4 regions of the Mesorhizobium sp. M7A.F.Ce.TU.012.03.2.1 genome follow, and region 2 is predicted to be linked to each of the others. Evidence: riboswitches for the same ligand, from Rfam matches in the RefSeq annotation. Region 2 holds a riboswitch; each other region holds the start of a gene.
The links. A riboswitch is a leader RNA that binds a small molecule or an ion and turns the genes downstream of it on or off. The one in region 2 is predicted to bind cobalamin.

Region 1 (5,936 bases), 1.8 Mb from region 2:
CGTCATGCCTTCGGCACAACAGGCTATGCGGAAGCCTCGATGGATGATTTCACCGCTTCGGCCGGGCTGACGCGCGGCGCGCTCTATCATCATTTCGGCGACAAGAAGGGGCTGCTGCAGGCGGTCATAGCCCAGATTGACGGCGAGATGGCGGCGCGCATCAATGAGGTCGCGTCGAGAGCGCCGACCCGTTGGCAACATTTCGTCGACGAGTGCTCGACCTATATCGAGATGGCGCTGGAGCCGGAAATCCAGCGCATCATGTTCCGGGATGGCCCGGCCGTGCTGGGGGATCCAGCGCAATGGCCGAATTGCAGTGCGTGCATCGCTTCAATGACCGACCATCTGACCGCGCTGCAGGAGGAGGGGGTCGTTGTCTCCAGCCTCGACCCCGAGACGGCCTCGCGACTGATCAACGGAGCGAGCAGCCAGGCAGCGCAACGGATCGCCAATTCGAGCGACCCCGAAGCGACGTCGAAGAAGGTGGTGACGGCGTTCAAGCAACTGCTCGAAGGCCTGCTCAAGAAGCCGGATCCGCAGTCGAATTGAAGTTCTCACCGGAGCTTTCGTGCCGGCAGCTGTTCACGATAGGAATTTTTTCTTGACTCGGTGACCTCAGCTAAGGTACATATTCGTCCATGGTGCTGATTTGCGCCAGTGACCCGCCGCACAGGCGGGTTTTTCGTTTGATGCTCCGTCAGCCTACGCGCCGGCGAAGGCTCCGAAGAAACCCGTTAGCCCGAATTCGTTGCCCTTTGGCGTCAGGGCCGTCAATTGACAATCGCCGGGTTGAGTCCATCCTCTTCCACCATCTCTGAGGCGGAGATTCGGGGCACATGTGGGATTTTGAGATCGGCCGGTCGGTGTCCATCATGATGCGGACCTGGCCGTTCATCGTCTTTCGCATGATCGTCTATTTCGGCATCACGCTGGCCTACATTATGGCGACGGGCACCGGCGCCTCGGTCGGCTATGGCGTCGGCCATATCTCCACTGATCCCGACGGGCCCATGTCCTTTGCCCTGTGGGGCGGCGTGGTCGGGTTTGGCCTCGTCTCGATCGCTGTGTATTGGATCCGCGAATACATCCTCTATGTCGTCAAGGCCGGCCACATCGCCGTCATGGTTCATCTGATCGACGGCCGCGACATTCCCGGCGGTCAGGACCAGATCGCCTATGCCAGGGATATCGTGACCCAGCGTTTCGCCGAGGCCAACATCCTTTTCGTCGTCGACCAACTCGTCAAGGGCGCCATCCGCGCCATCACCGGCCTGCTCGGCGGCATCGCCGCCTTCCTGCCGATACCGGGCCTGAGCGGCCTGGTCTCCTTCATCAACACGGTGATCCGCCTGTCGCTGACCTATGTCGACGAGATCATCCTCGGCTACAACATCCGCATCAATTCAGCCTCGCCCTTCGAGACGGCGCGCCAGGGCGTCGTGCTCTATGCCCAGAACGGCAAGGTCATGGTCAAGAACGCCGTCTGGCTGGCGGTCATCATGTGGGGCGTGTCGTTCATCATCTTTCTGATGATGCTGGCGCCTGCCGGCGCGATTCTGTTCCTGATGCCTGGCCAGCTCGCCGGCTGGGCTTTTGTGCTCGCCATCGTCTTCGCCTGGGCATTCAAGGCGGCGTTCATTGAACCCTTCGCCATCGCCTGCCTGATGCAGGTCTATTTCAAGACCATCGCGGGCCAGGTGCCGGATCCGGCCTGGGACGCCCGGCTGGCCGAGGCGTCGTCGAAGTTCAGGGAGCTCAAGGACAAGGCGCTCGCCTCCTTCGGCGGTTCGCGCTGGGCTACGGCCGGCGCCACACCCTGATCGGCCGGGCGGGTGATGTCTGGTGAGGCAGAAACGGTGTTGAGGCGCGCCACGGTGGATTTGAGCTGTGTCTCGCCTTGCCCGGAAAAGGTCTCGCTCATGATCAGCTCCGGCAGCGGCAGCCGCCGTCCCCAGCCATGCGTTTCAAGGTCCGGTTTGGGAGCGAACTCGGAAACACGGCCCACGCAGAGATAGGCGATCGGCGTTACGTGGTCCGGAATGGCCAACAGCCGCTTTAGCGCCTGCGCTTCGATGATACTGACCCAGCCTACACCGACGCCCTCGGCACGCGCGGCCAGCCAGAAATTCTGCACCGCGCAGACGGTGCTGTAGAGATCCATCTCCGGATTGTGCCAGCGTCCCAGCGGCGAACCCTTCGAGCGCTGCCGGTCGCAGGTGATGCAGATGTTGAGCGCGCTTTCGCAGATGCCTTCCAGCTTGAGCTTGCGGTAGAGTTCCTGCCGCTCTTCGTCGATCGCCGGCAGTTCCTGCTCGCGCGCGGCCAGGAACAGGTCGCGCACCTCCGCCCGTCGCTCGATGTCACGAATGACAATGAAATTCCATGGCTGCATGAAGCCGACCGATGGCGCGTGATGGGCAGCAAGCAGCAGCCGCGCCAGCACGTCGTCATCGATCGCGGTGGGCAGGAAATGGCTGCGCACGTCGCGCCGTGTGAACATGGCGCGATAGACCGCATCGCGCGCACTCTGGTCAAATCCGTCGCCAACAGCAGCGGTCAGGTGTTCCGGCATCGCTTGTCCCCTTGCGATTGCAATTGATATCATCCGCCTGACCATGCGGATGACGATGCCTGCCAGGCCGGTCTTCTGGCTCGGGATCAACCCGCGTCCGGTGCCTTCCCGTCATCGACAGTGGCATTTTACCGGCGCGGTCCCCCTCACAGCGTTGGGCACGCCACGGAATTCAACCGTGTTCCCGATTCTCCCGCTTGCGGCGGGCACCAGGCAGTACCAAAAACCTTACGCCGAAGTGCTGAGGACGCCAATGCTTGCAGCGACGCGAATGGACGCAGTCGCGATTTTCCCCAGTCATCGGCCGCCCGTGCATGGCCTTTGTCGATCCGGGTCACTAGATTAGGACGATGACCACCCGTCTCTACACCCATCCGATCTTCCTCGAGCATCTCACGCCGCCCGGACATCCCGAGCGGCCCGACCGCTTGCGTGCCATCGAGCGCGTGCTCGATGAGGAAGCCTTTGCCGGGCTCGATCGTATCCAGGCGCCGGAAGGCGACGAGGCCACCATCCTCTACGCGCATCCCGCCGATTTCGTCGCCCGCGTGCGCGCCGCCATTCCCGACGAGGGGATTGCCCGCATCGATGCCGACACCACTGCCAGTCCGAAGAGCTGGCAAGCGGCGATCACCGCGATCGGCGCCGCCAACGCCGCCGTCGATGACGTCTTTTCGGGCCGCGCCGACAACGTCTTCGTCGCCGCCCGGCCGCCCGGCCATCATGCCGAAAAGACCACGGCCATGGGCTTCTGCCTGTTCAACACGGCGGCGATCGCGGCGCGTTATGCGCAGAAGAAACACGGTGTCGAACGCGTTGCCATCGTCGACTGGGACGTGCATCACGGCAATGGCACGCAGGACATTTTCTGGGACGATCCGTCGGTGCTCTATTGCTCGACACACCAGATGCCGCTTTATCCCGGCACCGGAGCGAAGAACGAAACGGGCGCCGGCAACATCGTCAACGCGCCGCTGGCGCCGCAGACTGGCAGCGAGGTGTTTCGCGATGCCTTCCTGTCGCGCGTCCTGCCCGCGCTCGACAATTTCGCGCCCGACCTGATTATCATTTCGGCGGGGTTCGACGCGCACCACCGCGATCCGCTGGCCGAGATCAATCTGACCGAGGATGATTTCGATTGGGCGACCGGCCAACTGATGCAGCGCGCGGCACGCCACAGCGGCAACCGGCTCGTCAGCCTGCTCGAGGGCGGCTACGATCTGCAGGGATTGGCATTTTCGGTCGCCGCCCATGTCGGGCGACTGATGAAAGGATGAATGATGGCCGATGAGACCAACGAAGACGTCAAGGCGATGAGCTTCGAGCAGGCACTCGATGCGCTGGAGAAGATCGTCGATGATCTGGAGCGTGGCGACGTGCCGCTCGACCAGTCGATCAAGATCTATGAACGTGGCGAGGCGCTGAAGGCGCATTGCGACCGGCTGCTGAAGGCCGCCGAGGACAAGGTCGAGAAGATCAGGCTGTCGCGCGACGGCAAGCCGGTCGGAACGGAGCCGCTCGACGCGGATTGAGGCCCGGTCCGAACGATGGCCTCGCCTCACCGGTTTTTGGACATGATCATGATCGAGGATATAACTCGTCCCAATTGAAAGAGCTCAAGGACAAGAGGAGATACGGAAGCGATGTGCAGAAACATCAAGACCCTGTTCAATTTTGATCCGCCGGCAACCCCTGACGAGGTGCGCGACGCGGCTCTTCAGTTCGTCCGCAAGCTGAGCGGAACGACGCGGCCCTCGAAGCAGAACCAGCACGCCTTCGACCATGCCGTCGAAGCCATCGCGGCCTCGGCGCGCGAACTGCTCGATTCCCTGGAAACCCATCAGCATCCGCGTAATCGCGGAGAGGTGGCGGCCAAGCTGCGGGCAAAGGCGGCCATTCGCTTTGCCTGACGCGGCCAGGCGGCCTTCGACGGCCGACAAGGAGAGTCCATGAGCTTCTTCCCCGGGAAAGACCCTGAGGCAGGCGACGCCTTTGCCAGCGACCAGATCGAATTGATGGTCATTCCGAACGCCAAGGACATCGGTGGTTTTCAGGTGCGCCGTGCCCTGCCGACGGCAAAAAGGCGGCTGGTCGGGCCGTTCATCTTCTTCGACCGCATGGGTCCTGCCATCCTGCGGGCCGGCCAGGCGCTCGACGTCCGTCCGCATCCGCATATCGGCCTGTCGACGGTCACCTATCTGTTCGACGGCAAGATCCGGCATCGCGATTCACTCGGCACCGAAATGGTCATTCAGCCCGGCGACGTGAATTTGATGACCGCCGGCCGCGGCATCGTCCATTCGGAGCGTACGCCGGAGGAACTGCGTGGCGCGCCGATGTCGGTATCCGGCCTGCAGACATGGCTGGCGCTGCCGGACGACAAGGAAGAGGTGGCACCGGTTTTCGAGAACACAGGAGCGCTCAGGCTTCCCGAGATCGATGCCGAAGGCGTCAACGGGCGCCTCATCATCGGCGATTTCCAGGGGTTGCGGTCGCCGGTCAGGGCCGACTCGGAGACGCTCTACGCCGACCTGCGCCTGGCGCCCGGCGCCAGCGTGAAAATCCCTGCCGATGCGGAAGAGCGCGCCATTTACACGCTGGAAGGCGAGGTCTCGATATCAGGTGACGTCTTTCCGGCGGAACGGCTGCTGGTGTTCCGTCCCGGTGACGAGATCGTCGTATCGTCGCAGACCGGTGCACATTTCATGCTGTTTGGCGGCGCCTCGCTCGGTTCGAAGCGTTACATCTGGTGGAATTTCGTCTCATCGTCGAAGGAACGCATCGAACAGGCCAAGCAAGAATGGAAGACGGGCCGCTTCGACATCGTTCCAGGAGACGAGGAAGAATTCATCCCGCTGCCGGAAAGCTGATGCCTGTCGCCGGAAAGTGGCAGAACGAAATGCATAGACAAAGACTAGGGCCTGATCCGCGTCACTGACACGCATTTACTTTCGCCGGCCGGCGACCTATTTCGCCCATCAACCGAAAGCCTCAGCACCGTGAACGCACCGCCGCATACGCCACTTCTCGACAAGGTCCGCATCCCGGCCGACCTGCGCACGCTTGCGGAAAGTGAACTGCCGCAATTGGCGTCCGAGCTTCGCGCCGAGCTGGTCGACGCCGTGTCCCGCACGGGTGGTCATCTGGGCGCCGGGCTTGGCGTGGTCGAGCTGACAGTGGCGCTGCACTATGTCTTCAACACCCCCGATGACAGGCTGATCTGGGATGTCGGCCACCAGGCCTATCCGCACAAGATCCTGACCGGCCGCCGCGACCGTATCCGCACGCTGCGCCAGGAAGGCGGTCTGTCCGGCTTCACCCGCCGCGCCGAGAGCGAGTACGATCCCTTCGGCGCCGCCCACTC
Region 2 (5,936 bases):
TGCGGCGGTCGGCGGAGCGGCCGCGATCCGGGGCGAGTGCTACGGTGATGTTGCCGAAGGTCGCGGCGCGGAAGGGGAAGCTTCGGCGCGAGGCGCCCCCCTCTGTCCTGCCGGACATCTCCCCCTCAAGGGGGGAGATTGGCAGTTTTGACGCTCCGCCCTCTCCTGCAACATTGGAGATTGGCGAAACCGGTAATGACAGCGCAATCTCCCCCCTTGAGGGGGAGATGTCCGGCAGGACAGAGGGGGGCGCCTCGCGCAGACCCGTCTCATCTTCCACCTTCCCCCAAGCGGCTTCGACTGCAGCAATTGCCGCAGTCGGCAATTCGGTCGAGAAGGCCATGTAATCCTGGAAGGCCAGCCCGTGCTCGCCCGTTTCCAACATACCCAGCAACTCACGCGGCGTCTCCGGAATCCCCTCAACCCCGTAGCCCTGATCCCGCAGGTCCTGCAGAATGGCCAGCACGCTGGACGGCACGTCGAGGCCGACGGCATAGCCGGTGCGGCCGGGGGCGCTGGGATAATCCGGCATCAGGATCGCCAGCTTGCGCTTGGCCCGGGGCGTCTCCCGCAACCGGATGAAGGCCGCGATGCGGTCAGCCACTTGCGCCACGCGATCCGGTTCCGGCCGGTTGGCGAAAGCGCGGTGGCCAAGTGCTGGATCGATCTCGCTCTCGCCCTTGAAGGAAATGGCGCCGGCCAGGATGCGGCCGTCGAGCTCGGGCAGCACGACATGCATGGCAAGGTCGGCGGGCGCCAGGCCGCGCTGGTTGTTCTCCCAGATGTCGCGGCGGGTGGTGGCGACGATGACCTGGAAGACCGGCACGCCGGCGCGGTCGAACAAGGTCTCATTGCCCGGTTCGGCACCGGACGCGAAAGCGGTAGCGGTGACGATGGCGGCGGGTTTCAGTGAGGCGAGTGCTGTTTCCACGAAGGCCAGGGATGCCGGGTCCTTGAGGCTGGAGACGAAGATTGGGACCGGGTTGATGCCGCGCTGTCGCAGAGCTTCAAAAAGTGCGTCGATTGGCGCGACATCGGCGGCCAGCAGCATCGAGCGGTAGAACAGGATAGGCACGACCTTTCCCTCCCCCTCGAGGGGAGGGTGGCCCGCAGGGCCGGGTGGGGTCGGTACGACCGGACGCGGCGTTTCTTTGAGTCGGCGCGCCTCGGAGAGGACCCCACCCCCGGCCTGCGGCCGGACCCTCCCCTCGAGGGGGAGGGGGACGACGCCGCGGCCGGGTTCGTAGTAGCCAGCTTTGGGCACGGCGACCGGTTCGACGAAAGGCGCATCCGACCCCGCCAGCCGCGCCAATCTCCGCACCAGCGCGCTCATATTCGCCGGGCCGCCCTCGCGGAAATAGTCGAGCAGGCCGTCCAACTCTTCGCGCGGCAACGTCGAGGCTTCGATCAGGCGCAGATCCTCGTCGCGGCATTCGCCGGGCAGCAGTGCCAGCTTTATGCCGCGTTCGCGGGCAGTCGAGGCGAGCTGGTCGCAGCCGTAGCGCCACCAGTCGTAGCCGCCGAGGATGCGCACCAGGATGATCTTGGCGTGGCGGGCGACGCTGTCGACCCAGAGGTCGACGGACATGGGATGGCGCAGGTCACGCAGGGCGGCCAGCCGCATCGAGGGCCGGCGGCCGGCATCGGCCTTCCAGGCGGCTGCCAGTCCGGCGAGATCGCTGTCGGTGAAGGACAGGGCCACGATATCCGCCGGCGTCTGCCGCAGATCGACCGGCTCGGCGAGGTCGTCGAGCGAGGCGGATGTCGTGGTGAGGATGTGCATCGCGACCCGTGTCCGAAATCAGCCGGCGAGTATACGCTCGATCGCCGGGCGGTTCAGCCCCTTCAGGCCGATGACGACGAGACGCGAGCGGCGGTCGTCCTGCGCGGTCCAGGCGCGGTCATAGTAATGATTGACGCGCGGCCCGACGGCCTGCAGCAAGAGCCGCATCGGCTTGCCGCCGACTTCGACGAAGCCTTTTACGCGCAGCACGTTCTCTTCTTCTGCGACGGTGGCGACGCGCTTTGCCAGCTCGTCCGGATTGGCGATCGAGGCAATGTCGACGATGAAGGTGTCGAAGTCGTCATGCTCGTGGTCGAACGCGCCGTCATGATGGGACTTGCGGTTCTCGATGTCGTCCTCGACGGCCAGACCGAGCCCGAGCAGCACCGAGGGATCGACCTTGCCATGCGACGTCGGCACGATCTTCACGGCGCGGGCGGAGTGTTCGTTGATGATGGCGTTGGCGCGGGCGGTGCCGGCTGCGTCCATCAGGTCGCTTTTCGACAGGATGATCAGGTCGGCGCAGGCGATCTGATCCTCGAACAGTTCTTCCACCGGGTCGTCGTGGTCGAGCGTCTCGTCCCCGGCGCGCTGCGCCTGCAGAGCATCCATGTCGTTGGCGACGCGGCCTTCGGCCAAGGCCGGCCCGTCGACCACGGCGATGACGCCGTCGACAGTCACCCGGCTTTTCACGCTCGGCCACTGAAAGGCCTGGACCAGCGGCTTGGGCAGCGCCAGGCCCGAAGTCTCGATCAGGATGTGGTCGACCCTCGGCGTCAGCGACAGGATCTTGTCAAGCGCCGGGACGAAATCATCGGCGACGGTGCAGCAGATGCAGCCATTGGCCAGTTCGACGATGTTTTCCTCCGGGCAGGTGTCGATGCCGCAGCCCTTCAGGATCTCGCCGTCGATGCCGATGTCGCCGAATTCGTTGACGATGATGGCTATGCGCTTGCCGCCGGCGTTTTCCAGGAGATGGCGGACCAGCGTCGTCTTGCCGGCGCCGAGGAAGCCGGTGACGACGGTGCAGGGAACGCGGGAGAGGTTCGCAGACGAATCTGGGGCAGTCATGGTCAGTCCTTCAGCAGGTCGAGGGGAGGGATGCGGGCAACGAGGCCGCGCTTCAGGCTATCGGGGCGGCCACGCCAGGGAATGAGACCGTCGGTCGAGGTGGCGAAAAGCTTGGCGCCCGTGACGAGGTCGGCGCCGCTGGTCTCGGTCAGGTCGCCAAAGACATAGCTCCAGCAGCCGTCGCGCAGGATGGCGGCGCTGAGGCGCCGCTTGCAATTGCCAAGGCATTCGACGCTGCGGATGCGGATGTCGTCGCCGGATGCGGCGCGGCGCGTATCCTCCGCCAGCAATTCGCCGGCGCGGGGATGAGCGTCGGAGCCGGTCTCATCGCGACAGGAGGCGCAGACGATGATGGTGACGCCGGCCAAGGCATCATCATGGCCGGACGAAATATCCGCTGTGCCAGCCGAAAAACTGCTGTCGTGGTCCAAAGATCGGGCTCCTTGCCCGGAAACCCGCCGGGCGATCGGATTCTAAAGTCGCAGACGGCAGGTCTCCTGGCTCGCGGGTCATCGCCTTGGGTAGCCGCCTTCCCGGGAACTCCCAGTGGCTTTCGGCCTTGGCTCTTCGCTTACAGTTGCGGGGACAGCCGCGGATTTGGGATTTTGCCCCGCACCGCATTCCCTCTTAGCTCTTGCCGTTGCGGGCAAGAGACCATCTGACCCGGATTTAGGCTTTTGCGGGCGGCGGTGTCAACGCGAGCTTACGACATGGCGATGTCGGCCAGCGCCGGACCCAAATCGCCGGCCGGGGTCACTTCCATGCGCTCAAGACCAAGCCAGCCCTGCATCTGCTTCAATTCCTCGAACAGTTCTGCAGCGGTTTCAGGCGGCGCACCCGGCTCGGCATAGGCCGCATGGACCCGCAGTATGCTGGCCGGACGGTCGGCCTTGAGGTCGACGCGTGCCACGATCCTGTCGCCGAGCAGGAACGGCAGGACATAATAGCCGTATTGCCGCTTGTCGGCAGGCGTGTAGATCTCGATGCGGTAATGGAAATCGAACAGCCGCTCGGTGCGCGATCGTTCGAAGACGACCGGATCGAAGGGCGCCAGCAGGGCGCGGGCCTCGACTTTGCGCGGCAGGCGGGCGTCCCGGTGAAGATAGGCCGGCTTGTCCCAGCCTTCGACACGCACCGGCAGCAATTCGCCTGTTTCGACGAGCTCCTCCAGCCGGCCCTTCATGTCCGCCGGCGAAAGCCGAAAATAATCGCGCAAATCGCCTGAAGTCGCCACGCCGTGGGCGCGGGCGGAAATGCGCAGCAATTCGCGGTGCGCGTCCTCAGGCGTCGGCACCGGCAGATCGAGGACCGCCTGCGGCAGCACGCGCTCGGGCAGATCATAGAAGCGCTCGAAACCGCGACGGTGCGCCGTGGTGATGCGTCCGGCCCAGAACAGCCATTCGAAGGCATGCTTGGCGTGGCTCCAGCCCCACCAGCCGCCCGAGCCTTTCTGGCCTTCGAGCGCGGAAGCGGCGATCGGGCCGCGCTCGGCGACCTGGCGGTAGATCTCCTCGATATAGGCGGCATGTTCGCGGCCCCATTTGGCGAGCCCCAGATACATTTCCTCGCCGCGCTCGGCGCGCTGCATGCGCCAGCGCATCAGCGGGTACGTCTCCACCGGCAGGAAGGAAGCCTCATGCGCCCAGTATTCGAAAACCGTGCGCTTGCGTGTCACCGCGGCATTGTCGAGCAGCGAGAACGGGTAGGGGCCAAGGCGCGAATAGAGTGGCATATAATGAGCGCGCACCACCGCGCTAACGGAATCGATCTGCAGCAGGCCGGTGCGGGAGAGGGTGCGGGCAAAATGCCGGCGGTCGGGCGTGCCGGTCGGGCGGGGATCGAGAAACCCCTGGGCGGCAAGCGCGATGCGACGGGCCGTGGGGAGCGAGATCTTTTCCTTCATGCAGGCATCACTTTGAAGTGTTTTGACCGAGGGTCGAATGGCTGATTCCAACCCATGCTAGCAGGGTTTTGGCGGCATCCATGTCAGGAGAGAAAAGTGGAGTAAAAAGCGAAGGAAATCAAACAGGAGCGGATCGGACCAGTTTGCCGCGATATGCCGTCCAGGTCGGTGTTTTGAACAAGGTTTGACTTGCTTCGCTGGAAGTGCTGCGCTAACCCTCGCCGCGTTGCAGCATAGGCCCTTAAAACGGTTCAGCGGTTAAACTGTCACGCTTCCGCATTAGGGTCCGGTGCTGTAATCAAAGTGGATTGCGCCAACGGAAAGCCGAGCATGAACGCACTCTTGAGCTCATACCTGCCCATCGTCCTGTTCATAGGCGTGGCGCTGGTTGTCGGCCTGGCGCTGCTGGCCGCGCCCTTCCTGGTGGCCTACCGCAATCCCGATCCCGAAAAGCTTTCCGCCTACGAGTGCGGTTTCAACTCGTTCGACGACGCGCGCATGAAGTTCGACATCCGTTTCTACCTGGTGTCGATCCTGTTCATCATCTTCGACCTGGAAGTGGCCTTCCTGTTTCCGTGGGCGGTGTCGTTTTCGAAGATCGGCATGCTCGGTTTCTGGTCGATGATGGTGTTTTTGGCGGTGCTGACCATCGGCTTTGCCTATGAATGGAAAAAAGGAGCGCTGGAATGGGATTGAACGACAGTTCAGGCACCCTCGTCGCGCCGAAGCCCAAGGGTATTATCGATCCCAACACCGGCAGGCCGGTGGGGGAGGACGATCCCTTCTTCCTTGAGATCAACAACGAGTTGGCCGACAAGGGCTTTCTGGTCACTTCGACCGAGGCGCTCATCACCTGGGCGCGCAGCGGGTCGCTGATGTTCATGACGTTCGGCCTCGCTTGCTGCGCGGTCGAGATGATCCACACCTCGATGCCGCGCTATGATTCGGAGCGGTTCGGCGTCGCGCCGCGCGCGTCCCCGCGCCAGTCCGACATCATGATCGTCGCCGGCACGCTGACCAACAAGATGGCGCCGGCGCTGCGCAAGGTCTACGACCAGATGCCGGAACCGCGCTACGTCATCTCGATGGGCTCCTGCGCCAATGGCGGCGGCTACTACCACTACTCCTATTCGGTGGTGCGCGGCTGCGACCGCATCGTGCCCGTCGATATCTATGTGC
Region 3 (5,936 bases), 3.3 Mb from region 2:
CCCAACACGACGATGATCTACGTCACCCACGACCAGGTCGAGGCGATGACGCTGGCCGACCGCATCGTGGTGCTCAAGGACGGCCATATCGAGCAGGTCGGCACTCCGATGGATCTATACAAGAAGCCCGGCAATCTGTTCGTTGCCCAGTTCATCGGCTCGCCAGCCATGAACATCCTGCCCGCGACCATCGACAAGACCGGAAACCCGACCGTCGTCAGCCATGTCGGCGGACGCAAGGCGACCGTGCCGATCGCGACGCCGGCCTCGGCAAAGGGCGCTGCGGTTAGTTTCGGCGTGCGGCCGGAGGACCTGATCATCGCCAGCGGCGCGGACTATCTGTTCGAGGGGACGGTCGACTATGTCGAGCAACTCGGCGAGGTGCAGCTTGTCTATGTCGACATCGGCCGCGCCGACCTGCCGCTGGTGACCAAGCTGCCCGGCAATGTCGAGGTCAAGCGCGGCTCGACATTGCGGCTGAGCGCCAATGGCGAGGACTTGCATATCTTCGACACCGATGGGCGGTCGTTTGCCCTTCATGAAGCGGAAGCGAAGGCGGCCTGACGCAGGACCGCGTCTTGGACGCAAAAAGAGCGGCGGGCCAGGCCCGCCACTCTTTTGTTGAAGATCAGCTTCGGCTGTTAACGGCCAAAGAGATTCCGGTCGCTGCCCTGAGGGGCGGACTTCTCTTCGTCGCCCGACGAATTGAGCAGCTTCTCGACGAGGCCACCGCTGTTGCGGACCGAGCTCGTATGCGCGCTGTCAACCGAGGTAACCGCAGGCTGGTTGGCGCCGTTGGAGCCAAAGTTGTCGCTGCCGGCGAAGGCACTGCCGGTGATGGCCAGAACGGCGGCGGCAGCAATAAGGATCTTGTTCATTTTAGTCTCCTGAATTCTGGATTTCGCCAGACGGCAGACACAGCTGCCGTCGCTTGCGAAATTGGTTTTAGCGACCGAAGAGGTTACGGTCGCTGCCCTGAGCGGGTGTCTGGGCAGCCGGTTCCGAGGTCTTGGTGGAAGCCGTGTACGACTGGTCCACAGCGGCGGCAGGCTGGTTGGCGCCGTTCGAACCGTAGTTGTCGCTGCCCGCGAAAGCGCTGCCGGTGATGGCCAGAACGGCGGCGGCAGCAATGAGGATCTTGTTCATCTTAAAATACTCCTGAATGTCTGAATTTCGAATGTCTGAATTTCGCCAGGGCAGCGGGCGGGCCCGCCGTCGACTGGGAATCGGCTGTTAGTTGTTGCCGAAGAGGTTGTGGTCAGCACCCTGGGCAGGCGCCTGAGCAGCCGGTTCCGACTTCTTGGTCGAAGCGGTGTACGAGCTGTCGACAGCAGTGGCTGCCGCGGCGTTCGAACCGTAATGGTCGCTACCAGCGAAGGCGCTGCCGGAAATGGCCAGAAGGGCTGCGGCAGTGAGAATGATCTTTTTCATTTTTGTACTCCAGTATCGTCTTTTTCCGTCCGTCTAGCGGCGTGTCTTGGAAATGAAATCGCGTCGTTCGGACAGCCCCGATGTGGGAGGGCAACCCCGCCTTTTCCAATCACGAAGTTGTTCCGTGTGGACCATGAATCCACACCTTGAAATTGTGCCAGGGGAATCTAGAGATACATTTTTCCTCTCTAAATCAGCATGTTAAGTTTAACCATCCGATGGATCACTGACTGTTTCAAAGGCCCGGCGTTCACACCGTCCTGCACGCACCGTCAACAGAAACGAACCGTTCGGTTCGATTTTAGGTCAAGCTAATAGTCACTTTTCGAAACCGTTAACCTTTTTTGACCCCCGCCAAGGGTCGGACTCGGGAAGATCGCAGCCGGCAAATGGCGGCCCGGGAGGCGGGATTTCGGCCCGCGACGATCTGCGGTGACGTTTCGCATGCCGTGTCGCGCCGCATGGATACGATGTCGTTTTCATGCCGACGGCGCGCCAGCGATCGTGGTTAGATCATACCATCTCAGGTGCCGCTTCGTGACGACGAGGCGGAGAATTGGGAAGCCGGTCAGAATCCGGCGCTGCCCCCGCAACGGTGGTGGAGTTCAAGTCGCAACGGGAGACCACTGGGCAACTGCCTGGGAAGGTGTCGCGATGGTCCGCAAGGACAACTCCAGAGCCCGGAAACCAGCCCGAGATTTTTAGACTCGACTGATCGCGGTGGGCGGTCAAGAGGTGGATAGCGCATGTCCGGCACCTAGCCGGCCTGCGTTTCAATCCTTCCTCCATCACCACCAGTTCAGTCCTTAGAAACGAGGACAGGACATGGATATCCGCAACGACATGCTGAGGCTCCTGAAGGGGCGCCGGCAAGGCTTTTCGCTGGAGCAGCCCTTCTACACCGATCCAGACTACTTCAAGCTCGACATGGAGCTGATCTGGTATCGCGACTGGCTGTTCATCGGCCATGATTGCGAACTGCCGAAGCCGGGCAGCTACATCACCGTGCAGATCGGCGACTATCCGGTCGTCCTTGTCCGCGACCAGCAAGGCAAGATCAACGCCTTCCACAATTCCTGCCGCCATCGCGGCAGCCGCGTGTGCAACACGGAGAAGGGTACGGCGGCAAAGCTCGTCTGCCCCTATCATCAGTGGACCTATGAGTTGGACGGCCGCCTGCTGTTTGCCCGCCAGATGGCCGACGGTTTCGACAAGAGTGATTTCGGCCTGAAGCCGGTCGCCTGCGAGAGCGTCGGCGGCTACATCTTCATCTGCCTGGCCAAAGAACCGGCGGATTTCACGCCGATGCGGGCGATGATCGAACCCTATCTTTTGCCGCACCGGTTGCGTGAGGCAAAGATCGCCTTTGAGAGCACGATCATCGAGAAGGGCAACTGGAAGCTGGTCTGGGAAAACAACCGCGAGTGCTACCACTGCGTCGCCAATCACCCTGAGCTGTGCAAGACCTTCCCCGAGGCGCCGACCGTGACCGGCGTCAACGGCGCCGACAGCGACCCCGAGATGGTCGCGCACTGGGCCAAATGCGAGGCCGCTGGCTTGCCGAGCAAATTCCGCATCGATCCGGCAGGGCAGTACCGCGCCACCCGCGCGCCGCTGCTGCGCGATGCCGTCAGCTACACCATGACGGGAAAACGGGCGGTCCAGAACAACCTGTCCGACAGCGTTTCAACCGACCGCATCGGCTCCTTGCTGCTTTATCATTATCCGACAACCTGGAACCATATCCTCGGCGACCATGCCGTCACCTTCCGCGTGCTGCCGATCAGTGCCACGGAAACCGCGGTGACGACGAAATGGCTCGTCCACAAGGATGCGGTCGAAGGCATCGACTACGACCTCGCTGAGCTCACCCATGTCTGGACCGAGACCAACGACCAGGACCGCCGCATCGTCGAGGAAAACGCCTTCGGCATCCTGTCGCCGGCCTACGAACCAGGCCCCTATTCGGAGCTGCATGAGGGCGGCGTGATCCAGTTCGTCGAGTGGTACGCGTCGTTCATCGGGCCGCGCCTTGCCGAAGGCGGCCGGCCGGCCCTGCGCAGCGTCGCCTAGCTCAGGGGACAAGAGGATGAATGCGATGACGGACCTTGGCCTCTATCGCCATCTCGACCAGATGACGCCCTGGAACGACCGGCTGCAGGTGCTGGAAGTGATCGGCGTCAGCGACGAAGCGCCGGACGTGAAGACCTTCACCTTCCGCTCCGACAACCAGACCTGGTTCCGCTACAAGCCGGGCCAGTTCGTGACGCTGGAACTGCCGACATCGGAGGGGCCGCTGATGCGCACCTACACGCTGTCGTCCTCGCCGTCGCGGCCGTTCTCGATCGCGGTGACGGTCAAGGCGCAGGCAGGCAGCACCGGCACGCGCTGGATGTTCGACCATCTGACGCCGGGCTCGCACGTCAAGGCCTATGGGCCGACCGGTGATTTTTCGCTGCACAGCCACCCGGCGGCCAAATATCTGTTCATTTCGGCGGGCTCCGGCGTGACGCCGATGATGTCGATGCTGCGTTGGTTGAACGACTGTGCGCCATGGACAGATGTCGGCTTCGTCAACTGTGCGCGCCGCCCGGAAGAGATCATTTTCCGCAAGGAACTCGAGCTGCTCGGCAGCCGCATGCCCGGCCTGTCGCTCGGCTTCATGATCGAGGAGCGGTCGAGCCGCGAGGGCTGGTTCGGCCATATGGGCCGCATCGACGCGATCCGGCTGCCATTGCTGGCGCCCGATTTCCGCGAGCGCGAGATTTTCTGCTGCGGCCCCGATCCCTTCATGCGCGCCGTGCGCGGCATGCTGGACGCCGCCGGCTTCGACATGGCGAAATACCATCAGGAAAGCTTTGCTGCGCCTGCCGTGGAGGAGATCCCGGCGCCGTTCTCGCCGCCGGCGGAGGACGGCGCTGCTGCTGCCGTCGAGGCCGTGACACCGATCCGGTTTTCGCTTTCCGATGTCGATGCCGAATGCGTCGCCGGCCAGACCGTGCTGCAGACGGCACGCGCCTCTGGGGTGCGGATTCCCGCCGCCTGCGAGTTCGGCCTGTGCGGCACCTGCAAGGTGAGGAAGGTCGCGGGCGATGTCGAGATGAGTCACAATGGCGGCATCCTCGATCACGAAATCGAGGACGGCTTTATCCTCGCCTGTTGCTCGAAGCCGCTTTCTGCGCTTGAAATCGAAGCGTGACCGGCTGCGCTCGCCCCCAAGCCTGCGCCATCTTGCCAAAAACCCTGCAAATGGTTAGACGCCTGCAACGGTGGGGTTGACCGTAAGGCCCGAAGATCATCTCCGCGGCCTGCTCGGCGGGGGAGCAAACATGCGACAATCCGGCATCTATGCCATTGCCAGCAAGGATATCGTCTTTGAATCCTTCGACGGCGAAGCCGTCGTTCTTGACCTGACCACGGGCAAATATTTCGGCTTCTCTGATTCAGGCAGCAGACTTTGGGATGCACTGTCGTCCGGCGTGCCTGCCTCCGAACTGGTCGGCGCCACGACCGGCATTGGCGCCCTCGATGCCGCCGCGATTGACGGCTTTGTTTCACAATTGCTCGAATTCGGTTTGCTGGCGGCCGTAACCGATGGCGTGGCAAGACCGGCTCCAAGCGAATTGCTGGCTCAGCTCGCCGCTGCCAGAGAGCCCCTCAAGGTCGACATCCATGACGATCTCGCCGATCTCATTGTCGTCGACCCCATCCACGAGGTCGAGGAGCCCCTCGGCTGGCCCGCGGTGAAGCAGGCCAACTGAAGCGCCCATCAGGTTCTCGTTGCCGGACAGCTCCGGAACAGGCAAACCCATGCCGAACGTCACTCTCGAAAACTTGGTTGACTACGCACGTCATGTCCTGGCGCAAGCAGAGAGCAGCGCCGAGCATTATCCACTGACCCGCAAGGCGAGCTTGCCGCATCTGGATTTGACCGCGAATGTCAGCGCCGGCGCATTGGCGGATGCCGTCGCTCATGGCTTTGTCCCTGCTCCGGGCAACCGAACGCCTGCCGATATCTGCCGCGTCTTCGTCGCACATCCCGGCATAGACGGCATCGCGGCACCGGTCAGTTGGGGCCAGGGGCCCTTCACGCAGCATGGCTTCGCCACCCGGCTGGCGGAGGCCGGATTGCGCGGCAACCATTTTCACGACCTGGATTTCTGGCAGTTCTATGATCCGCAACGTCGCGTTGGGGTGCAGTTGATGGCTTCGGCCGATGCCTTTCCACCGTGGGAGCCGGGAGCGCCGCTGCGCCCCTTCCTCCATTGGGAATATGCGGCGCGCGGCATGCGCCTTGCCCATGCCGGCACGCTCGGGGCCAATGGCAAGGGCGTGCTGTTGGCCGGCGCGGGCGGGGCCGGGAAATCCGGAACCGTCGCCGCCGGCCTCCTCAACGGACTGGACAGCGTCGGCGACGACTATGTGCTGGTCGACCTCTCCAACGGGGTGACTGCCCGCCCACTGTTTTCAACACTCAAACAGGATCCCCAGGGGTTCGTTCGGCT
Region 4 (5,936 bases), 1.3 Mb from region 2:
GCTTCATGACCTTCCACCCGCCGATCAGCGAGGCGGTGCTGAAGGCGTTCCCGGATGCCGATCTGCTCTACGGCAAGCCGATGCCGATCGGCGCGGCAAGGGCGGCGCTGGTGAAAGCCGATACCGACTGGTCGCGCGTCTGCTGGCTGATCGACAGCGAGGAGAGACTGGCGGAATATGGCGCCCTCGCTGGCGAACTCGGCATCGGCCTGCGCATCGCTTTCGAGATCGATGTCGGGCTGCATCGCGGCGGTTTTGCTGATCCCGCAGCCTTGTCGAAGGCGTTGAGCGCGTTGCCGGCCCGGCTGCATTGCGAAGGCGTCATGGCCTACGAGGCGCATGCGCCGCTCATCCCCGGCCTTTTCGGCGGACCGGCAAAGGCATTGACCAAGGCGTCGGCGCAGGCTGCGGCATTCGTCGCCTGTCTCGGCGCCGACCAGCGCCGCATCCTGAACATCGGCGGCAGCAAGACCGCGCTGCTTCATCATGGCGGCGCGGCCAATGAGGTCTCGATGGGCTCGGCCTTTGTGCTGCCCAGCGACTTCGATACGCCAGGCCTCGACGGCTTCCAGCCGGCGGCCTTCATCGCCACGCCGATCCTGAAAATGGTCGAGCCGATGCTGCCCGGCCCGCCGGCCGTCACCCGCCTGCTGCAGGCGCTCGGCCGGTTCCCGCGCAAGGGTTGCTACCTCTATGGCGGCAAGTGGATGGCCGAGCCGGTCTTCCCAGAAGGCATGAAGGCGAACGGGCTGCTCGGCCTGTCCTCCAACCAGCAATTCATGGGCTTGCCCGCCGACGCGACCGCAAAGCCCGGCGACTACGCGTTTCTAAGGCCGACGCAGAGCGAAGCCGTGCTGCAGCAGTTCGGGTCGATCGCGGTGTTTTCCGGCGGCCGGATCGCCGATCGCTGGCCGGCGCTGCCGATGGCCTGACCGACTACGCCTTCACCGGTATCCATATCTCCAGCCCGCCCTTGCCGCTGCGCGGGTCGAATTCAGGGCCGTAGCGTTCGAATTCCGGCGCGTCCGCGATCTCATGCCCGGAGGCCGGCAGCCATTTGTTCCAGATCGTATTGACCGTACGGCGGATGGTCGAGATGTGTTCGCGGTGGGCAAAGACCGCATATTTCTGCGCCGGCACCCGCACCCGGTAGAAGTCCCTGGGCAGGTCGGAGAAGTCAGACACTTCGACGCCGGCGATGTAGTCGAAATTGCCGGCATCGTCGCCGTTGACGCAGACGCCATAGGCGACGTCGCCGGTCTCGCCCGGAATGTTGCCGATATAGGGGCCGAAGCGCTGCCACTGCATCGGGATGGCGGCGCTGGTTTCGCAGCTGTAGCGTTCGCCGAGGCCGGCGATCAGGAACGGCCGGCTGGTCTCGAAACGCGGCGGTTCGAGATTGGTGAGGAGGGACTGGTCCATCAGGATCGGCTCCACGAGGTCGAGCTTGTCGAGTGTGCCCTGCGCGCGCACCAGTTCCGGCGTGGTGCCGAACTGATCGCGGAAGGCACGGGTGAACGCCTCATGCGAGTTGTAGCCGGCGTCGAGCGCGACGGCGAGGATGTCGGGCGCCCCGCCCGCCAGCTTGCGCGCCGCCTCGGTCAGCCGGCGTGAGCGCATGTAGCCCATCACCGACCGGCCGGTGGCGGCGCCGAAGGCGCGCGTCACATGAAAACGCGACACGCCGCTGCTTTGCGCGACATCATCAAGCGAGATCGCCTCCGGCAGATGGCTTTCGACGAACCACAGCGCTTTCTCGGTCGGGTCCATTTTCTCCTCGCATTGGCCAGATCATCCTGCCGTTTCCTGGCACGGCCAGTTTGATCGAAATTGCGCATCCCGTGCAATCTGCGCCGATGCCGGTCGCCATCCGGCCAACCGCCCCATGAGCTTTCGCTTGACAGCGACCGGCGTCATCTCTTAGGTATGTTATATTATTACATAAAGAGAGCATGCGATGCCTGTTTCCCTTAGCTGGCCCACCACTCCGTCCGAGAAATCCATTGCGGAGCGATTGGGGGAAACCTACGCTGAAGCGGTGATGGTCCCCGAGTCGAAAGGCGAGGGGTGAAAAGGGAACACGGTGAGGCCTGCTCAGGTCGAGACCGTGGCTGCCCCCGCAACTGTAAGCGGCGAGCAAAATCCGTGAATGCCACTGGCCGGCAAGGCTGGGAAGGCTTGATGGCGCAACGACCCGTGAGCCAGGAGACCTGCCATCACTGAGTTGACCGGACGGGGTGTGCCGGGAGGAAACGCGAGGCCCGGTCTTGTCGGCCGGTTCGCCAGCTTCCTTCCGTCGCCAGTTTTTGAAAGTGACGGAAAGTTGGACGGCTCCATCCATCGCATCGTCGTATATACGCTTTGCCGTCCCGGCAAGCCGGCGGGCAGCAGCCGATGACCGTAGCGCTTCTCGAAGCCCGTGACCTCTGCGTCACGGCGAACGGGCGGGATCTGGTTCAGGCGGTCAGCTTCTCGGTGGCCGCCGGCGATCGCCTTGCCATCATCGGTCCCAACGGCGCCGGCAAGACGACGCTGCTGCGCATGCTGTCGGGCATGCTGCGTCCGAGCTCCGGCGAGGTGAAGCTCGGCGGGCGCCGCCTGGACAGGATTTCAGCCGCCGAACGGGCGCTGCACATTGCCGTGGTCGGCCAGACCGACCAGCCCGATCCGCGGCTGGCGGTGATCGACTATGTCGAGCTTGGCCGGGTTCCGCACGCCGGGCTGCGGCGCAGGAGCGAGGAGCGCGAGATCGTCGTCGATGCACTGCGCCGGACCGGCCTGCTGCCGCTATTTGGCCGCACCATCGGCTCGCTGTCGGGCGGCGAGCGCCAGCGCGCCCAACTTGCGCGCGCTATCGCCCAGCAGCCAAAAATCCTGTTCCTCGACGAGCCGACCAACCATCTCGACCCGCGTGCCCGCGGCGAACTGCTCGACCTCGTGGCAGGCTTCGAGATGACGGTGATCGCGGTGCTGCACGATCTGGCGCTGGTGGCACCGTTCGCCACCAGGGTGGCGGTGATGAACCATGCCCGTCTGCAAGCGCTCGCCGCACCGCGCGAAGCGCTGACCCAAAAGCTGATCCGCGAGATTTTCGGCATCGATGTGCTGCGTCTGCGCCATCCGACCGAAGACCGCGAACTGACGGTGTTCGATGTGCCGAACCGTGCCGCGCCGCCGACGTGATTGAAGCCATTTCGTAGTCGACCCAATCCCATCCACAAGGAGCAAACCCGTGAAACGCCTGGCCTTTTCGCTTGTCTTCTCGCTGCTGGCCTCGACAGCCCTGGCCTTCCCGGTCACGGTCGACAGCTGCGGCAAGCCGCTGACCTTCGATGCGCCGCCGAAGCGCGCCGTCATCCAGGATCTCAACATGGCCGAGATGGCTTTCGCGCTGAAACTGCAGCCGTCGATCGTCGGCCTGACCGGCATCACCGGATGGTACAAGGTGGGTCCCGAATTCAAGGCCGAGCAGGGTTCGATCCCGGAACTGGCGCCGAAATATCCGACGCTCGAAAACCTCGTCGCGGTCGAGCCGGATTTCTTCTTCGCCGGCTGGTATTATGGCATGAAGCCGGGCGGCGAGGTGACACCCGATACGCTTGCCCCGCACGGCATCAAGACGCTGGTGCTGACGGAAAGCTGCGTCCATCTCGACAAGAGCCGTCCAGCCGCCTCGATGGACCTGCTCTATGGCGACGTCGAAAAGCTGGGCAAGATCTTCGGCAAGGAGGCCGAGGCGGAGAAGCTTGTTGCCGGCTGGAAGACGCGGCTCGCCGACATCACCGCCAAGGTCGGCAACGGCAAGGCAACGCGAGTGTTTCTCTATGATTCCGGCGAGGACAAACCGTTCACCGCAGGCAAGTTCGCCATCCCCAGCGCCATGATATCAGCCGCCGGCGGCGACACCGCCGGCTCGATGCTTTCCTGGCCGGCGAAAATGCCGCCGAAAGTCTTGGCGTGCCGGTGGCGCGCATGCGCAGGATGACCTTTCTCGTCGCTGCCTTCTCGACGGCGATCCTGGTCTCGGTCGCCGGCGTTATCGGCTTCGTCGGACTGATGATCCCGCATCTGTCACGGCCGCTGGCGGGTCCCTTGCATCTGCGCCTGGTTGCCAGCTGTGCCGTCTTCGGCGCGGTGCTGTTGCTGGCCAGCGATCTTCTGGCCCGAACGCTGCTGCCGCCGCAGGAACTGCCGATCGGCATCATCACCAGCTCGGTCGGCGCGTTCTTCGTCGTCACCATGCTCATCCGCAACCGGCTGTGAGTGCGGTGGGCAACTGGGCGCCGGATCACACCGTCCAGAAATAGCGCACGAGGTGAAAGAACACCGGGGCAGCGAAGACCAGGCTGTCGGTGCGGTCCATCATGCCGCCATGGCCTTCGATCAGATGGCCCCAGTCCTTGACGCCCTGGTCGCGCTTGATGGCCGAGGCGACCAACCCGCCAAGAAATCCCATCGAGCAGGCGACGAAGGCCACGCCCGCTGCCTGTAGCGGCGAAAAGGGCGTGACGAATGACAACAACGCGCCCAGCAGGCTCGCCGACACCAGTCCGCCGATCGGGCCTTCCCAGGTTTTCGACGGCGAGACGTTCGGCGAAAAACGGTGTTTTCCAAAGAGCTTGCCGAAGATGGCGAACATGCCGCATTTGTGCACCAACGCTCGGGCAGGGTAAAAAGTTTAGGCTTGAAATAAATTTGGTCTGGTGCAACTCTCAATCGTCAGTCGAGAGCGTGGGAGGTCTCGCTGTGCCAAATGCCGGTCGCATATTCGATCGCGCCGGGTGCTGCCGCATATGCGGATGACCAGCCCGGCGTCGGCGCCAAGCCTCCCGGCAAGTTGCGTATTCAAACACACGCACGGCGACAAGACCGTGGCAACGAGCATCTAGGGGACAGCCGCAGAATGCTTGGACCGTCAGCGCATATCGACACTTTCACGCGCGACAACCTTCCGCCCGAGGAACAGTGGCCGAACTTCCTGCTCGATGGCTTCGACTACCCCGAATACCTTAATGCCGGTGTCGAACTGACCGACGTCTGGTCGAAAAGGGTCTGGGTGACCACACCGCGCCGATCGGCAATGGCCGGGCGCTGGCGCTTCAATCATGTCACCACAGTCGAACGCATCATCGGCATGAAACGCAGCACCGGCGGCACGTCGGGCGCTTCGTGTCTGAAGAGATGCTGGAGGTTGAACTGTTCACTGAACTCTGGAAAGTTCGCACCCGGCTCTAAAGCTATTTTATCTATATTGAAAACACTGGGAAGGAGAGAAAAATGAAGAATATCCTGGCATCCAGCATGTTCGCTTTGTCGCTGGCCACATCTGGCCTTGCCTATGCCGAACCCGTCAAGATCGGCGTCATCACCACGCTTTCGGGCGGCGGTGCGGGTCTCGGCGTCGACATGCGCGATGCCTTTACGCTGGCGATGAAACAGTCCGGCAACAAAGATGTCGAGCTGGTCATCGAAGACGATGCCCAGAAGCCCGAGATCGCGGTGCAGCTCGCCGAAAAGATGATCCAGAGCGACAAGGTCGACCTGCTCACCGGTATCATCTGGTCGAACCTGGCGATGGCGGTGGTGCCCAACGCGGTGGCGCAGGACGTCATCTATCTGTCGCCCAATGCCGGCCCGTCGGCGCTTGCCGGCGCCAAGTGCAACAAGAACTATTTCAACGTCGCCTACCAGAACGACAATTTCCATGAGGCGATGGGTCAGTACGCCAACAAGGACTACAAGAAGACCTTCATCCTCGCGCCCAACTACCCGGCTGGCAAGGATTCGCTGACCGGCTTCAAGCGCTACTACAAGGGCGAGCTGGCAGGCGAGGCCTACACCCAGATCGGCCAGGCCGACTACGCCGCCGAGATCGCCCAGATCCGCGATTCCGGTGCCGACTCGGTGTTCTTCTTCCTGCCTGGCGGCATGGGCAT

Region 1: it holds a riboswitch for cobalamin, as region 2 does, so the genes downstream of both, bluB (5,6-dimethylbenzimidazole synthase) here and EJ079_RS21525 (DUF1636 family protein) in region 2, are expected to answer to the same signal.
Region 3: it holds a riboswitch for cobalamin, as region 2 does, so the genes downstream of both, EJ079_RS04795 (aromatic ring-hydroxylating dioxygenase subunit alpha) here and EJ079_RS21525 (DUF1636 family protein) in region 2, are expected to answer to the same signal.
Region 4: it holds a riboswitch for cobalamin, as region 2 does, so the genes downstream of both, EJ079_RS28470 (ABC transporter ATP-binding protein) here and EJ079_RS21525 (DUF1636 family protein) in region 2, are expected to answer to the same signal.

What each region holds. Positions count from the first base shown of each region.
Region 1 covers NZ_CP034779.1:6,224,345-6,230,280, reverse strand. The annotation lists gene EJ079_RS30910 (TetR/AcrR family transcriptional regulator) at 1-549, shown strand, start outside; gene EJ079_RS30905 (hypothetical protein) at 837-1,820, shown strand; partial or broken gene bluB (5,6-dimethylbenzimidazole synthase) at 1,943-2,572, opposite strand; cobalamin riboswitch at 2,620-2,801, opposite strand; gene EJ079_RS30895 (histone deacetylase family protein) at 2,923-3,849, shown strand; gene EJ079_RS30890 (exodeoxyribonuclease VII small subunit) at 3,853-4,104, shown strand; gene EJ079_RS30885 (DUF2277 domain-containing protein) at 4,216-4,482, shown strand; gene EJ079_RS30880 (pirin family protein) at 4,522-5,442, shown strand; gene dxs (1-deoxy-D-xylulose-5-phosphate synthase) at 5,572-5,936, shown strand, end outside.
Region 2 covers NZ_CP034779.1:4,405,900-4,411,835, forward strand. The annotation lists gene EJ079_RS21515 (cobaltochelatase subunit CobN) at 1-1,783, opposite strand, end outside; gene cobW (cobalamin biosynthesis protein CobW) at 1,802-2,854, opposite strand; gene EJ079_RS21525 (DUF1636 family protein) at 2,857-3,285, opposite strand; cobalamin riboswitch at 3,324-3,528, opposite strand; gene EJ079_RS21530 (winged helix-turn-helix domain-containing protein) at 3,558-4,757, opposite strand; gene EJ079_RS21535 (NADH-quinone oxidoreductase subunit A) at 5,088-5,453, shown strand; gene EJ079_RS21540 (NADH-quinone oxidoreductase subunit B) at 5,444-5,936, shown strand, end outside.
Region 3 covers NZ_CP034779.1:1,008,600-1,014,535, forward strand. The annotation lists gene ugpC (sn-glycerol-3-phosphate ABC transporter ATP-binding protein UgpC) at 1-564, shown strand, start outside; gene EJ079_RS04780 (DUF680 domain-containing protein) at 642-878, opposite strand; gene EJ079_RS04785 (DUF680 domain-containing protein) at 946-1,146, opposite strand; gene EJ079_RS04790 (DUF680 domain-containing protein) at 1,234-1,431, opposite strand; cobalamin riboswitch at 1,940-2,142, shown strand; gene EJ079_RS04795 (aromatic ring-hydroxylating dioxygenase subunit alpha) at 2,257-3,504, shown strand; gene EJ079_RS04800 (hybrid-cluster NAD(P)-dependent oxidoreductase) at 3,530-4,630, shown strand; gene EJ079_RS04805 (PqqD family protein) at 4,761-5,192, shown strand; gene EJ079_RS04810 (serine kinase) at 5,242-5,936, shown strand, end outside.
Region 4 covers NZ_CP034779.1:5,727,129-5,733,064, reverse strand. The annotation lists gene EJ079_RS28480 (alanine racemase) at 1-932, shown strand, start outside; gene EJ079_RS28475 (AraC family transcriptional regulator) at 937-1,770, opposite strand; cobalamin riboswitch at 2,026-2,233, shown strand; gene EJ079_RS28470 (ABC transporter ATP-binding protein) at 2,395-3,183, shown strand; partial or broken gene EJ079_RS28465 (ABC transporter substrate-binding protein) at 3,233-3,904, shown strand; partial or broken gene EJ079_RS28460 (iron ABC transporter permease) at 3,904-4,263, shown strand; partial or broken gene EJ079_RS28455 (phosphatidate cytidylyltransferase) at 4,289-4,630, opposite strand; partial or broken gene EJ079_RS33550 (2-aminobenzoate-CoA ligase) at 4,904-5,088, shown strand; partial or broken gene EJ079_RS33545 (tryptophan 2,3-dioxygenase family protein) at 5,090-5,235, shown strand; gene EJ079_RS28440 (ABC transporter substrate-binding protein) at 5,278-5,936, shown strand, end outside.